DNA from 2 places in the Gardnerella swidsinskii genome. Region 1 is predicted to be linked to the other one. Evidence: riboswitches for the same ligand, from Rfam matches in the RefSeq annotation. Region 1 holds a riboswitch; the other holds the start of a gene.
The links. A riboswitch is a leader RNA that binds a small molecule or an ion and turns the genes downstream of it on or off. The one in region 1 is predicted to bind thiamine pyrophosphate.
Positions count from the first base shown of each region.

Region 1 (8,227 bases):
TTGAGAATCACCATTGTAATATTCGAGCGCAAAAGCTACCCATGGCTGTCCTTCAGCAATCAAATCAATGAAGCGTCCAGTTCCAGTAGTTGTAGCATCTGCATTTCCGCTCATCACAGCAGTAAGACCGTCAACTGGAGTGTAAGGACCAGTGTAAGTTACTTTAGATTTTCCAAATTCTTCTTGAAGGAATTTCTCATTTTTCAAAGTAGTTAGATAATTTGCTGTAGAAAGATAAGCAACTCTCATAGTTCCAGCATCTTCTTTTGAAGAAGCGTTTGATGATTTTTGTGAGCTTCCGCAAGCTGCAAGAGATACAGTTGCACAAGCAGCGCAGATTAATGCAATAATGCTCTTTTTAGAAAATCGCATTTTTAAATTGGCCATGATATACAGCTCCTTTTGTTTGTTGTTTTGTTTGTTGTTTTGTTTATCTGTTGTTTGTTTGGTTGTTGTTATTTGGTTGTTGAATCTAAATATTGACTAATTCTTAAAAAGCAATTTAATGCATTTTAAAAAGTAGTTAACTTTAGAAAAATGTTGATATTACTAGATTATTGGCGTGATTTTTTATTTAATCTGCGTTCAGGTATAAGAAGATACTCTAATATGTTTGCAGTAAGCTCAGATCCAAGACCTGCAATTGCGTACATAATAACGCATGCCATCATTTGATCTGGTCTAAAGAATTCTTGTGCTCTTGAAAGAATGTATCCAATTCCAATAGAAGAATTAACTGTTTCGCAAGTCACTAATGCAACCCATGCTACAGATATTGCAAATCGCAAACCTGTCATAAAACTTGGAAGTGTGCCGCGAAGCAAAATAGATATAAAAATAGTAGATTTTTTAACGTGATAAACCTGCGCTAATTCAAGAAGTTTTGAATCAATATTACGAACTCCGTCGCGAATATTAACGTACATAGGTCCAAAAACGCCAACAGCTATAAGTGCTATTTTCATCGTTTCATCTATTCCGAGGAAAATTATTAATATTGGAGCTAAAGCCGGGAATGGAATTGACCTCAACATGTGGCTTGGTTTATCAACTACAATATTGCCAAGCTTACTGCCTCCTGCAAGTATTCCTGCTGGAACAGCAAAAATAATTCCTAACAAAAGTCCTAAAAGAACTCGTAAAATACTTATTCCTAAGGATTTTAATAATATGCCTTCGTTGTTTAAATCAATAAAAGCTTGTATTACTTCATATGGGGATGGCAAAGAACGGTCTTCGGTTGGAGAAAGAGTTGTGAAAAACCACAAAACCAAAATGAGGATAGTTGAAATCCACACTTTACATGAAGATACCGCTTTAAATGCAATCTTCAATATGTTCTTCGCTTTATTAGGCGAACTGTAAGTCATGCGACAATCCCTTCGATAGTTTTAGCTATATCAGGTTCAACGAGTGTATTCTCAGCGCAACACTATATGTATTGTTGTTTGGCACGATGTAGTTGCGCACCCCGTGTCTGAGGTCATTATCACTTAAGGGTATGGACAAGTATATTTTAAATCGATATTTATAAACAATATTGCTTAAAAATATACAATTGGCTCATATGACTCGAGTTGAATCAAAATATTGTGAACGTTCACGGCATAAATACGCTGGTACTCAATATAACGTCCATAAAACGCACTAGTCTTAAAAGAGTCATCACAACCCATAGGTATAAAGGAGTAGTTGTGGCAGCTATTGAAAGCGTATATGCACGCGAAATTTTGGATTCTCGTGGAAATCCTACTGTTCAGGTTTATTTGGAGACCGAAGATGGCGCTCAGGGTATTGGTTTAGTGCCTTCTGGTGCTTCTACTGGTGAAGCAGAAGCTTGGGAGCGTCGCGATGGCGACAAGTCCCGTTATCAGGGCAAGGGCACGTTGGAAGCTGTTAAGGCTGTCAACGAAGTAATCGCTCCTAAGGTTATTGGCATGGATGCCACCGATCAGCGCGCTCTTGATGAGACGATGATCGAGCTTGATGGCACGCCAAACAAGGGCAAGCTTGGTGCTAACGCAATTCTCGGCGTTTCCCTCGCTGCTCTCTACGCCGCTGCTGAGTCTGCTCAGCTTCCGTTGTACCGCTACATTGGCGGCACCAATGGTCACATTCTTCCAGTTCCAAACATGAACATCATGAACGGTGGTGCTCACGCTGATTTTGCAACCGATATTCAGGAATACATGATTTCTCCATACGGTTTCGCAACCTACAGCGATGCTTTGCGCGCTGGTGTTGAGGTTTATCACACCTTGAAGAATGTTTTGAAGAAGGAAGGCTTGGCTACTGGTCTTGGCGACGAAGGTGGCTTCGCTCCAAAGATGAAGTCCAATGAGGATTCCTTGAAGTACATCATGGATGCAATCGCAGCCGCTGGCTACGAGCCAGGCAAGCAGATTGGTATTTCTCTTGACGTTGCTTCCTCTGAGTTCTACAACAAGGAAACTGGTAAGTATCGTTTCGATGGCGAAGAGCGCGAATCTGCTTACATGCTTGATTACTACGAGAAGCTCATCAACGAGTATCCAATCGTTTCCATTGAAGATCCATTCCAGGAAGAAGGATGGGATGATTGGGCAGAAATCACCAAGCGTCTTGGTGATCGTTTGCAGTTCGTTGGCGATGACTTGCTTGTCACCAATCCAAAGCGTTTGGCTAAGGGTATTGAGCTTGGTGCAGCTAACTCCTTGCTCGTGAAGTTGAACCAGATTGGTTCCGTCACCGAAACCCTCGACGCTATTGAGCTTGCAACTAAGAACGGCTTCACTTCTATGGTTTCCCATCGTTCTGGCGAGACTCCAGATACCACCATTTCTGATCTTGCTGTTGCTAAGAACACTGGCCAAATCAAGACTGGTGCTCCTGCTCGTGGCGAGCGTATTGCTAAGTACAACCGCTTGCTTGAGATTGAGGAAGAGCTTGGTTCTACCGCTCAGTATGCTGGTTACAGCGCATTCAAGGCTTGCAAGAAGTATATGAAGTAACTTTTAGTTTTAAGTAACTTAGTGGCTTCTTGAGTCTTTGAGTTTTAACGGTCAGTCGTGTTTACGGCTGACCGTTTTTCGTATATTTTAGCGATTTTTTGAAAAAATATATAAATTTTTCTAACATTACTTTTATTCTCATCAAAATAGTGCTATTTTTTATGGAAAACTAAAAACGGAAGGAGATGTTTCATATGAGAAAAGTAGCAGTTATAGGCATGGGAAACGTTGGTGCAGCAGTAGCGCATCAACTTGTTGTTGGCGGTCACGCTGATGATTTGTATCTTTATGATACTAATGAGGCAAAGGTGAATGCCGACGCATTGGATTTTGAAGATTCAATGGATAATGTGCCTTTTAACGTTAATATTACGGTTAATGATTATGAAGCATTAAAAGACGTAGAGGTAATCGTAAGCGCCTTGGGTCATATAAAGCTTTTAGACGTTCCTCATCCAGATCGTTTTGCAGAGCTTAAGTATAATCGTAAGGAAGTTGCAGAAGTTGGTGCAAAGATTAAGGCTTCTGGATTCCACGGTGTTTTAATCGACATAACAAATCCTTGCGACGCTATTTGCCAGCTTTACAAGGAAGCTACTGGTCTTCCTTACGAAAAGATTATTGGAACTGGCACTTTGCTTGATTCTGCGCGCTTGCATCGTGCAGTAGGCAAGTTCTTTGGCGTGCATCCAAAGGCTGTTAAGGGATATAGCTTAGGAGAGCACGGTGATTCGCAATTCGTTGCGTGGTCTACTGTTAAGGTCTTTGAGCAGCCTATAACAGAGCTTATTAAAGAAAAGAACATGGATTTAGACGTTATTGATGAGGAAACTCGCGAAGGCGGTTTTACTGTGTTCTACGGAAAGAAGTACACAAACTACGGTATTGCTGCTGCTGCAGTTCGTTTAGTGGATGCAGTTCTTTCGGATTCTAAAGAGCAAATGCCTGTTTCAAACTATCGCGAAGAATACCATTCTTATCTTTCTTACCCAGCAATTGTTGGTAGAGAAGGAATTGTTAAGCAATGCCAGCTTGATTTGACTCAAGAAGAGTTGCAAAAATTGCAACATTCTGCAGATACAATTTTGAGTAAAGCTCAAGCAAAATAGATAAGTCAAAAATAAAATAACTAAAAAATACTACTTTTGAATCTAAAATATTTTACAGATTTTAGATAAAAGCGTATTGAAAAATGTCGTTGTAGGTTTGATTGCTCTTCAAGAGTATTGAATTTACAGCGACATTTTTGTTATAAAAATTTTTGATATTAGCTTATTTATTATTTGAATTTATAAAGTTGGCTAGTCCTAACTGTTCATGATATATACTTTTAACTATAAATTGAATTATTTTTTTTGGGGGAAATATGATTTCTAGTGCATACATAAGTGTTGGAAGTAATATAGGTGATAGATTACTTAATTTGCGTCAAGCTGTTTCGCTATTGAAGCAAAATTCGCATATAAGCAATATTATCGTTTCTTCAGTGTATGAAACTGAACCAGTTGGTGACGTAGTGCAAGACAGTTTTTATAACATTGCTTTACGCTTGGACACTGATTTAACAGCTTTTGAATTGCTTGATTTTATTCATGATATTGAACAGCGTCTTCACAGAAAGCGCATAGTTCGTTGGGGTCCTCGAACAATCGATTTAGATATTATTGATTTTGGTGGTCAAACTATAAAAAGTGAAAATCTTACGATTCCGCACAAAGAAAGAGATAATCGCAGATTCGTATTAGTTCCTTTGCTTGAAATAAGCGCAGACGATGCTAATTATCATGAGCTCATCCAAGATAAGCTTAATAAAACTAGCGACACTAATTGGATTAATATTATTGAAAGTAGCGAAGTTTTTAATTAGTTTGGAATATAAATTTAGTTTTAAATATGAGGTTTTAGAAAGAAAGAATACAAATGCGAATTATTGAAAGCGATTTGGAGAATGCGTCTTCTAAAAGTATTGCAGATATAGCGTTGCTGCAGGATCTTTGTGTAAATCAAAAAATTTTATGCACGTGGGAAAATATTAGCGAAAACGATTTAAGCAAAGTAGCTGATTTTCTCGATCATTTTGATACAGCTATCAAAGTTTCCGAGTCTTCTATTGACTTCATTTTGCCGCTTATTGCTCTTAAACCTTTTATGCAAGAGTGCGAAAAAGCATGGTACGAAGATCAAGAATTACTTGCAAGTTTGCGCTCGCTATTAAAGCAAAAAGCAATTGTGTGGAATGCAGGGCGATTCTGCTTTGATACACTTGACAAGCCGATAGTTTACGCGATTTTGAATATTACTCCTGACTCATTCTATGATGGCGGCAAGTACCAAAGTGAAGACGAAGTAAATAGCCATATTAAAGAAATAGTTGAAGCTGGTGCTGATGTTATAGAAGTAGGCGGTCAAACTACAAAACCTGGCGGTTATTTAGAAATTACTCCAGAAGAGGAAATAAGTCGCGTTATGCCTGCTATTAAGTATATTCACAAAAATTATCCTCAAATTGCTGTAGCAGTAGACACTTACAAGTTACCTGTAATGGAAGCTGCAATTGAAGCTGGCGTAGATATTATAAATGATGTTCGTGCGTTTGATTCTCCAGAAAAAGTAAAGCTTATGGCAGATTCTAACGTTGGATTAGTAACAATGCATAGCAATAGAGATACAGAATATGACAATTTAACAAAGGTTATGTGTCAATTCTTTAGCGATAATTTAAAAATGCTTGTTGATGGAGGAGTTGACTTAAATAGGATTATTCTTGATCAAGGAATTGGCTATGCAAAGGTTGCTGATGGTGAACAAGATTATGCAATGATGCGCAATATTAATCAATTGCATCGTTTTGGTCGACCAATACTGGTTGCGATTTCTAGAAAAGGCTTTGGTAAGAAGCTTTTTAATTTAGATAAAGAAGATCGTTTGCCTGTCACTTTAGTTGCAGAAACAGCGATGTTTATGGCTGGTGGACGTGTAATACGTGCTCATGATATTGCAGAAACAAAGCAATTAGTTGAAATGATCGATGTTATTAATAGAAATTACTGGTTTAAGTAGAAAAATTTGAATATTTTTTTGCAGTTTTGTTCGTCAGTTTTTTTAATTTTAATAACGAATAAATGTGAGTTACTGTAAATGTAGCGTGACTGTAAATGTGGCACAACAGCATTTTGCATCTAAAAGCGCGTAAGATACTAGCGGAATGTATGATGTTTTCACGTCGAATACATCAAGTAATTTAGAGAGTATGGTTATGAAAAAGCGTCGTAAAACAGCATTAGGTGAAGATGTAGCACCATTGCAACAGCGTCGACTACTTTCAGGACCACTTGTGTTTTTATTTATGGTTTTTGTAGTTACTGTTGGTTCAATTGAGTGCATTTCAACAGTTAGAAATTATGCGTTAAGCTTATCTGAGCTTCATGCACTTCAGCGTGAAGAAAGTGATTTACGTGAACAAAAACGTACGTTGGATAATAATATTGACCGATGGAAAGACAAAGCATACGTTACCGCTCAAGCTAGAGATCGTCTCGGTTTTATTTTTCCCGGTGAGCAGGCTGTTCGCGTAGAGCATCCTGAAGCAGTAACTGGAAAAGTTCCGAATGAATTTGCTCAAGAAAATAGCGAAACTAAGACTCATTCAGTCTTGCCTTGGTATAGTGACTTAATGTATGCAATACATAAAGCAGACAAACCAGATACTGTGCCATCCTTATAACATATAAACTGATAAAGTAAAAGATTATTTATTTGTAAAACAGCTTTAACAGGAGTAGAAACGCATGGCTAGCAGCCAAGAAAGTTCAGATAAAATGCAGAACAGTAATAAGAAATATATTCCAGAAGAAGCTGTGAAACGTTTATTTACTACACCTGCAAGTGATGCTGAGCGTACAATTGTTGAAAAGCAACTTGGAAGATTCCCTAGAGGAATGGTAGCTGTTGGTGCGCGTTGCGTTTGTGGTAGACCTCTTGCTGTTATTACTAGACCATGTTTAGAAGATGGCACACCATTCCCAACTACATGCTACCTTACCTGTCCTGAAGCTGTAAAAGCGGTGTCTCGCGTAGAAGCAGACGGTATTATGCGAGAATATAACGAGCTATTGCAATCGGACGAAGATCTGAAGAAACAATATGAGCGTGCGCATAAGTATTATTTGGAATTCCGTCATGAATTAGCTGTGTCTTTGGGGGATAGTGAAGAGCATATTAGTCAGATGAGCGCTGGTGGAATGCCAGTTCGTGTTAAATGCTTGCATGCTTTGCTTGCGCAAACATTGGTAATGGGCAAAGGTGTAAATCCTATTGGTGATATGGTGTTAGAGCGCATTAAAGATGAGTTTGATCCTAGCGTGTGCCGCTGTACTACTCCGTGGAGCGATGATGCATATGCTACTGAAACGGAAGTTGTTGTGGAAGACGAAACGATTGCAAAAGATAAAACTGCAGAGGGCGAAGCTGTGAAAAGTGACACGACTACTTGTGCAGAAAAAACAGTACAGGTTGCCGCAATTGACTGTGGTACGAATTCTATTCGACTAAAAATTGCGCAAGTTTCTGAGCATGGAATGAAAGATATTGTGCCTCGTATGCTTCGCGTCGTTAGACTAGGTCAGGGAATTGACGAAACTCATCGTTTCGCAGATGACGCTTTGGAACGAGTGAGGGAGGCTGCGCACGAATTTGCGCAAGTTTTGAAAGAACATCCAGTTGATGCGATTCGTTTTGTGGCAACTTCAGCTACACGAGATGCTGAAAATCGTGAGATTTTTGAACAAATGATGATTGATGAGCTTGGTGTTCGTCCTGAAGTTATTAGTGGTACTGAAGAGGCAGCTCTTAGCTTCCTTGGTGCAACAAGCGTTGTGTCTCGCGATGAGTTGCAGCCACCGTATCTCGTAGTTGATTTAGGTGGAGGTTCTACTGAGTTAGTGCTTGGAGGGGATGGGGACTGCTTGCCAACGCACAAGGTTTCTGCGGCGTACTCCATGAATGTTGGTTCCGTTAGAATGACGGAAAGGCATTTGCATACTGATCCTCCTACTGAAGAGGAAATTCAAGCTGCGATTGAAGATATTGACAAGCATATTGATGACGCTTTCAAAGTTGTCCCTGCAGGGCGAGCTCGTACTATTATTGGCGTTTCTGGAACTGTGACAACTATGGCTGCTTTGACTATGGGATTGCAGCATTATGATCATACTGCTGTCGATGGTGTGCGTATTGGG
Region 1 is NZ_CP083176.1:5,736-13,962, forward strand. It holds gene K9E37_RS00020 (ABC transporter substrate-binding protein) at 1-387, opposite strand, end outside; gene K9E37_RS00025 (ABC transporter permease) at 555-1,370, opposite strand; TPP riboswitch at 1,360-1,484, opposite strand; gene eno (phosphopyruvate hydratase) at 1,695-2,990, shown strand; gene K9E37_RS00035 (L-lactate dehydrogenase) at 3,185-4,099, shown strand; gene folK (2-amino-4-hydroxy-6-hydroxymethyldihydropteridine diphosphokinase) at 4,357-4,857, shown strand; gene folP (dihydropteroate synthase) at 4,911-6,050, shown strand; gene K9E37_RS00050 (FtsB family cell division protein) at 6,241-6,714, shown strand; gene K9E37_RS00055 (DUF501 domain-containing protein) at 6,809-8,227, shown strand, end outside.

Region 2 (8,227 bases), 240 kb from region 1:
AGCGATCTTCGTAAGCTCGCCAAGCGTCATAAGCTCGGAAAGCTGAGCCGCATCGTTAGCATCAGCCAAGCTACCTGGACGCAAACCATCACCCAAAGAGAATGCAACATCGTACTTTGCGAAAATCTCGCATAATTCTTCAAAGTGCGTATACAAGAAGCTCTCTTGATGATGTTGCAAGCACCATTCAGCCATAATTGAGCCACCACGAGAAACAATACCGGTTACGCGGTTTGCAGTAAGCGGCACGTAGCGAAGAAGCACGCCAGCGTGAATAGTCATGTAGTCAACGCCCTGCTCGCACTGCTCAATAACAGTGTCGCGGAAAAGCTCCCAGCTGAGCTTAGAAGCATCATCCTCAACCTTTTCCAAAGCCTGATACATTGGCACTGTTCCAATTGGCACAGGGGAGTTGCGCAAAATCCATTCGCGCGTTGTGTGAATATCGTTACCGGTGGAAAGATCCATAACGGTATCCGCACCCCACTTCGTGGCCCACGTAAGCTTTTCTACTTCTTCGTCGATAGATGACGTAACAGCAGAATTACCCATGTTTGCGTTGAGCTTAGTCAAGAAGCGCGAGCCAATAATCATAGGTTCAGCTTCAGGATGGTTAATATTGCAAGGAATTACAGCACGTCCGGCTGCAACTTCTTCGCGAACCAGCTCTACATCGCAATTTTCGCGCGTTGCAACATATTGCATTTCCGGAGTAGTGATTCCGTGGCGAGCGTACCACATTTGTGTAATCGGATGATCCGCGCCCTTCATTGGCTTATGCGTGCGTCCACGCCATTCCTTAGAAGCCTTACCACGCTTAATTGCGCGCTTGCCGTCGTCTTGAAGATTGCGCCTGCGACCCTCATATTCCACAACGTCACCGCGGTCGCGAATCCAGTCAAGGCGAAGCGGAGCCAAACCTTCCTTCGGATCGCACTTTGGACCTTCTGTATTGTAATCCTTAAAAGGCGGGTTAGGACCTACGCCAGGAGTATCCGAAAGCTTAATTTCCGTATAAGGAACTTCCAAATCATAAGAACCATATTCATACTCAAAATGAACTGGAGTTGTTTTGCGAATATGAGCTTTATCGCGCTGAGTGCATCCGCGAGCTGCAACGTCAACTCGCTGTTGTTTAGCTAATTTCGCAGCATCCTTTGCTTCTTTCGCATTAATAAAAGTTGGCTTCTTTTCTTGAGTTTCTGAAGATTTTGATTCAGAATTTTCTGCAACTATCACTCGCTTAGCGTAGCCGTGCTTTTCTTCACCTCGCACAGCTTTCCAATGTTCAACAAATTCACGCATAGTTGATTCTGGTGTTTCTGAAGAATACAATGCTTCAGAAACGAACCATCCTGCAGCCTTGGTGTGAGCGATTGTATCGATATCGTCGAGTGCAGTTCTTCCGCCAACTAGAACTGGAAAATCACTTGCGGAACAAATCGTATTAATTTTCGCTTCGTCCAGCGTTGTGTGATTTGCTTCCAATTCGTAAGCGGCAGTAGTGCTTTCGCATCCTTCTTCAGGATTGCGCATTGCTGTTACGCAAATGTAATCAATGCATCCATCTGGAAGTTCGTTTATTACTTTAACTAAGCTTTCGGTTTCAACAGATAAGCCGATTACAGCATCTTCGCCAAGAAGAGCGCGAGCCTCTCTAGGCTCCATGTCGCTTTGTGCTAAATGCACTCCGTCAACTTTGATGCTTTGATTGCGAGCTTGCCAAACGACATCAACACGCTCGTCGATAACAAAAGTTACAGAATCGCATTTGTTATTGTCTTCGATGATTTGTGCAATATCGCGTGCAATAGTAGTGATTTCTTTAGCGTTTTCATTGTTGCAATGAAGACGAATAAAAGTCGCTCCAGCGCGCAAAGCATCATCGACAATATCGGTAAGCGGACGATTATTACAAGCTTGTGGGTCTGCAATAAAGCAGGCGCTTAGATTAAATTGATTACGCATTGATGCGTACGGATAATTCGATGTCATACTAAAATCGTTGCTCCCTACGTTGTATTAACTAACAGGTTCGAAGGGTTAGGCAAACTAATACCATCTCAGCCTTCTTTCGAAAGCACCCCTGCAAAATGTCGAATTACCAGCAAGTTTACACGATTATGTGCATTTAATTGGTGGTGGGTATGTTGCGAATTTCTTTAGCGTTCGTGATGATTGATTGCGCGTGAAATAAAATCTCCCAAGCTTTGCACAATCTGCACGAGAATAATACAAAGGATAACAGCAACTGTCATCACATCGTATTGATAACGCTGGTATCCGTATCGTATTGCAATGTCTCCGAGTCCGCCTGCGCCAACTGTTCCAGCCATTGCGGAGAATCCAAAAAGCGTAATAAATGTAAGCGCAGCTCCGCGAATTAGCGAAGGTAAAGCTTCCCACAGCAACACTTTGCAAACAATTTGCAATTTGCTTGCTCCAAAGCTTTGTGCTGCTTCAATTAAGCTTCCGTCAACTTCGGCTAAAGATTGTTCAACTACTCTAGCAACGAATGGTGCAGCCGTAATCACCAGAGGCACAATAGCCCCAGGAACTCCCAAAGAAGTGCCAACTATGAGACGAGTGAAAGGAATTATTGCAACTAATAAAATAATAAACGGCACAGAACGCACGATGTTAACAATCCAGCCTAGAACTGCGTTAATTGGCGCGTTGGGGCAAATGCCTTTTTTGTTTGATGTAATGAGAAGTACGCCAACTGGAAGTCCAATAAGGTATGCAAAAAGTGTTGCAACTGATGTCATTACGAGTGTGTCTTGCACGCCTTCAATAAGTAAGTTGCCGTAGTCGTTAAAAAATTGTGTAGCAGCTTCTAACATTGTTATTTCACCTCGTTGGTAAGCGCGTTTGTTTGTTCGTCTGTTTGTGCGTTTTCTGGCTTATTGTTAAGCTCGCTTGCAATCGTGCTTGTAATTTTAGCGCGATGATTTTCCTGTTTTTCATCTGCAATAAGAGTTCGCAAAATATCGCTTTGTGGATTTGCAAAAAGCGTATCAGTGTCACCTAATTCCACAATGCGTCCGCCATCAATCATTGCAACTCGGTCGCAAATATTTCGTGCTACAGCCAGCGAATGCGTAATAATAACAAGCGTTACGTTGAGTTCGCGGTTAATTCGGCTCAATAAATCAAGGATTTGCGCAGTAGTTGTGGAGTCAAGTGCGCTTGTTGCTTCGTCGCAAAGCATAATCGACGGATTATTCGCCAATGCTCGTGCAATTGCTACGCGCTGCTGCTGTCCGCCTGAAAGCTGGCTAGGGTAGCGGTTTGCAAAATCTTGTAAACCAACTAAGTCAAGTAAGTAGTTTGCGCGTTCTTCTCGTTCCTTTTTTGCAGTGTGATTCAGCTCTAATGGGAAAGTGACGTTTCGCAATACTGTACGCTGCTGGAAAAGGCTAAAATTCTGGAAAATCATGCCAATATTAGTGCGTACTTTTGCAAGTTCTTTATCTTTTACTTCGCTAATATCATTTCCGTCAATAATAATTTTGCCGGAAGTTGGTCGCTCAAGCAGATTCATGCAACGAACTAGCGAAGACTTTCCTGCACCAGAAGAACCAAGGATTCCGAATACTTCTCCCGATTCAATAGTCAGATTAATGTCGTGTAATGCTTCGTTCGCTTTGCTACCTTTGCCGTAGCTTTTGTGAAGATGTTCGATCTGAATCATGCTTTTCCTTAACAGATTATTGCTTTCTGTGTGAAATATACTTCGTTACTAACTAGAGTTACTAACTAGAGTTACTAACTAGCGTCATTAACTAGATTATTAACCAGCACGCACATTACGTATATTACACGCTTATAAAATAATGCCGCAAAGCATACACGAAGCATACACATGCGGCATTAGGTGGCTACATTGTGAGTATTTTTTAGAAAACAGGGAGCACAGCGCCTTTGTAAGTTTTAGTAATATAGTCGCGCACTTCGCTTGTCTTCAAAGCTTTGAGTAAGGCTTTGATTTTTGCAAACTTTTCAGAGCCCTTCTTTACTACAATAATATTTTCATAAGTTTTAGCCGCAATGCCTCCAACTTTTTCTGAAGTAAGTGGGTCTTTAGTTGGGTTAAAACCAGCTTGAATAGCGTAATTGCCGTTCATGGCAGCAAGATCCACATCCTTAATGGCAGTAGGAACTGTTGCCGCTTCAAGTTCTTTAAACTTCAAATTCTTAGGATTCTCAGTAATATCTTTTGTAGTAGCGTTAATATCCTTTGGATTCTTCAACTTAATCAATCCGGCATCTTGCAAAAGAAGCAATGCGCGAGCCTCATTAGTAGGATCATTTGGAACTGCAACAGTTGCTCCGTTTGCTAATGCTTTAATCGTCTTGGTTTTTCCTGGATACAATCCAAATGGTTCAAAATGAATTCCACCTACTGAAACAAGGTGAGTTCCCTTTTCCTTATTAAAGTTGTCAAGATAAGGCAAATGCTGATAGTAGTTTGCGTCAACTTCGCCTTCTTCAGTAGCTGTATTTGGCTGCACGTAGTCAGTAAATTCCTTTACTACTAGCTTGTAGCCTTCTTTTTGCAAGATTGGCTTTACAACTTTATTTAAGATTTCAGAATGCGGGGTAGGTGAAGCTGCAACAGTAATGGTCTTGTCATCCTTTGCGCCTGCTTTTGAGCTACCGCAGCCACTTAAAGTGAAAGTCGCTAATGCTGCCAGTGCTGTAATTGATGCAATAACTTTAATTTTTCGCATATTTCCTGCTCCTTGTTCGGTGAAATTTGTTTAAAGTTAAATCCCCTTCGCGAGTAACGAATTATCAATATAGGCGAGAAAAATCAATAATTCTACACTTTGCTTATTAGTATTATTTATGACGTGTTAATAATTCGCATACTTGCAGTGTGGAAAGAGAAAAAATAAGTTTTTCAACACGTCGCTTACTTGCAATGAAGCTATCTACTAGACTGTAATGTATGAGTTTTTTGCGATTGGCGTTAGCGCAGATAGATACCTGCGTTGGGAACATTGATAGCAACGTTGAAAAAGTTTTGAAGTATGCTGCGCGCGCAAAGCAGTCGGGTGCTCGCATGGTTGTGTTTCCTGAGATGACTTTGACTGGGTATCCTATTGAAGACCTCGCCTTGCGTGCCACGTTCCGCACAACTGCACAAAAAGCTGCAGACTTGCTTGCAACAAAACTTGCGGAAGAAGGCTTGGGGGAGCTTTACGTAGTAGTTGGAACTGTTGGCTTTGACGAGTCTGCTGGAAAGCCTCGAAACAGGCTTCTCGTATTGCATGAAGGTAAATCTGTGTTGCAATACGACAAGCATTTCTTGCCAAATTATGGTGTTTTTGACGAGTTTCGTATTTTCTCTTCTGGCAATAAGTGTGAGCTGCTGGAAGTAGATGGAATGCGTCTAGGTTTTGCTATTTGCGAAGATATTTGGCAAGACGGCGGTCCTGTTGCGCGTTTGGCAAAACTTGGTATCGATGCGCTAATAACTATGAACGGTTCTCCATATGAGGAAGGTAAAACTCATGTGCGCTTGAGTTTGGCTCAAAAGCGCGCTGTTGAAGTCAATGCGCCAGTCGTATATGTGAACCAAGTCGGCGGCCAAGATGATTTGGTTTTTGACGGTGGAAGTTTTGTTGTTGATGCTGACGGAACTTTACTTGAACGCTCGGCAATGTTTGATGAAGATTTGTCGTTTGTTGATTTTGATAACTCGCTGAAAAAGCAGAAAGTTTCAAGCATTGCTCCAAAACTTGACGCAGACGAAGAAGTGTATTGTGCGTGTGTTGTAGGTCTTAGAGATTACATGCGTAAGAATGGTTTTAAGGGTGTGTGCTTAGGACTTTCTGGAGGAATTGATTCTGCTTTAGTAGCTACTATGGCTGCCGATGCTTGCGGTGGAGCAAATGTGTATGGCATTTCTATGCCAAGCATGTACTCTTCGGACGGTTCTAAAGACGATGCGCGCGATTTAGCAGAGCGAATTGGCGCTCACTATGATGTGCAACCAATTGAACCGCTTTTTAAAGCTTTCCAATCGCAACTTTCATTAGAAGGTGTTGCAGCAGAAAACTTGCAAGCTCGCGTTCGTGGCGTAATCGTAATGGCTTACTCGAATTCGCGCGGTGTTTTGGCGCTCGCAACTGGTAATAAATCGGAGCTTGCTTGCGGATATTCTACTATCTATGGCGATGCGGTAGGAGGGTATGCTCCTATTAAGGATTTGTTTAAGACGCGCGTTTGGGCACTTTCTCGTTGGAGGAATCGCGCTGCGAATGCTGGAGTAGGCATTGGTATGCTGCCAATTGTTGGATATGAGGATTCTGAGCAAACAGAAGTTACGAAAGCGAAAGCTCCGCAAGATGGTGTGCTTATTCCGGTTAATTCTATTATTAAGCCTCCGAGTGCAGAGTTGCGTCCAGGGCAAAAGGATTCTGATTCTTTACCTGAGTACGATTTGCTTGATCGTGTTTTAGAGGCTCATATTGAGCTTGCTCATGGTAGAGCGGATTTGCTTGAAGATGGTTTTGACGAGCATACTGTTGACACGGTTATGCGTTTAGTTGATCGCGCAGAATGGAAGCGCAGGCAGTATCCGCTTGGACCAAAAGTAAGTGCTATTGCTTTTGGCAGGGATCGCAGAATGCCTGTTACCACAGCTTTTCGTGAATAAATGTGATATATTTCACTAGATTTTTTGCAAAACTACTCGTGTATGCGTTTACTTATGCTCTAACATTGTTATTAAGGCAGCGTGAAGATGCGTTGCGGGTACAAAAGGAGTCTAAACATGACATCAGTTGATGCGCCAGTTCTCAGTGAAGAGGATCTTCGTACCGAAGCGTGGAATGGTTTTACTGACGGCAATTGGAAGAAAGACATTGACGTACGCGACTTTATAATAAAGAACTATACGCCATATGAAGGTGACGAAAGTTTCTTGGCAAATGCCACTGAAAAAACGAAGCACATGTGGAAGTATCTCGACGACAACTACTTAGCTGTTGAACGTGAGCGTCGTGTTTATGATGTTGAAACTCATATCCCAGCAGGTATTGACGCAATGCCAGCAGGCTACATTGAAAGCCCAGAAGTAGATAACGTAATCGTCGGTTTGCAAACTGATGAGCCTTGCAAGCGCGCTATGATGCCAAACGGCGGTTGGCGCATGGTTGAGCAAGCTATTAAAGAAGCTGGCAAGGAAGTAGATCCTCAAATCAAGAAGATTTTCACCGTCTACCGTAAGACTCATAACGATGGCGTGTTTGGCGTTTACACCAAGAATATTAAGATTGCTCGCCACAACAAGATTTTGACCGGTTTGCCAGATGCTTACGGCCGCGGTCGTATTATTGGCGATTATCGTCGTGTTGCTCTTTACGGCGTGAACATGCTTATTGAGTTTAAGAAGCGCGACAAGGATTCGATTCCATACCGTAACGATTTTACCGAGACCGAAATTGAGCATTGGATTCGCTTCCGCGAAGAGCATGACGAGCAGATTAAGGCTTTGAAGCAGCTTATTAACTTGGGTAACGAGTACGGTTTGGATTTGACTCGTCCAGCTAAGACCGCTAAGGAAGCTGTTCAGTGGACTTACATGGGCTATCTTGCTTCTGTTAAGAGCCAGGATGGCGCTGCAATGAGCTTCGGTCGCGTTTCCGCATTCTTCGATTGCTACTTTGAGCGCGATTTGAAGGCAGGTTTAATTAACGAAACCGACGCTCAGGAAATTATTGACGCTCTTGTTATGAAGCTTCGTATTGTGCGCTTCTTGCGTACTAAGGATTACGACGCAATCTTCTCTGGTGATCCTTACTGGGCAACTTGGTCCGATGCAGGCTTCAGCGAGGATGGCCGCACTTTCGTAACCAAGACTTCGTTCCGTTTGCTCAACACTTTGACTCTTGAGCATTTGGGACCTGGTCCTGAGCCAAATATCACTATTTTCTGGGATCCAAAGCTTCCAGAAGCTTATAAGCGTTTCTGCGCACGAATTTCTATCGACACTTCTGCAATCCAGTACGAGTCCGATAAAGACATTCGTGAGCACTGGGGTGACGACGCTGCTATTGCTTGCTGCGTTTCTCCAATGCGCGTCGGTAAGCAAATGCAGTTCTTCGCAGCTCGCGTGAACTCTGCAAAAGCTTTGCTTTACGCTATTAACGGCGGCCGCGATGAAATGACCGGCATGCAAGTTATCGATAAGGGTGTTATTGACCCAATCAAGCCA
Region 2 is NZ_CP083176.1:246,813-255,039, reverse strand. It holds gene thiC (phosphomethylpyrimidine synthase ThiC) at 1-1,995, opposite strand, end outside; TPP riboswitch at 1,993-2,098, opposite strand; gene K9E37_RS01075 (methionine ABC transporter permease) at 2,163-2,843, opposite strand; gene K9E37_RS01070 (methionine ABC transporter ATP-binding protein) at 2,846-3,694, opposite strand; gene K9E37_RS01065 (MetQ/NlpA family ABC transporter substrate-binding protein) at 3,900-4,733, opposite strand; gene K9E37_RS01060 (NAD+ synthase) at 4,955-6,667, shown strand; gene pflB (formate C-acetyltransferase) at 6,785-8,227, shown strand, end outside.
Region 2: another riboswitch for thiamine pyrophosphate. It lies ahead of thiC (phosphomethylpyrimidine synthase ThiC); the one in region 1 lies ahead of K9E37_RS00025 (ABC transporter permease).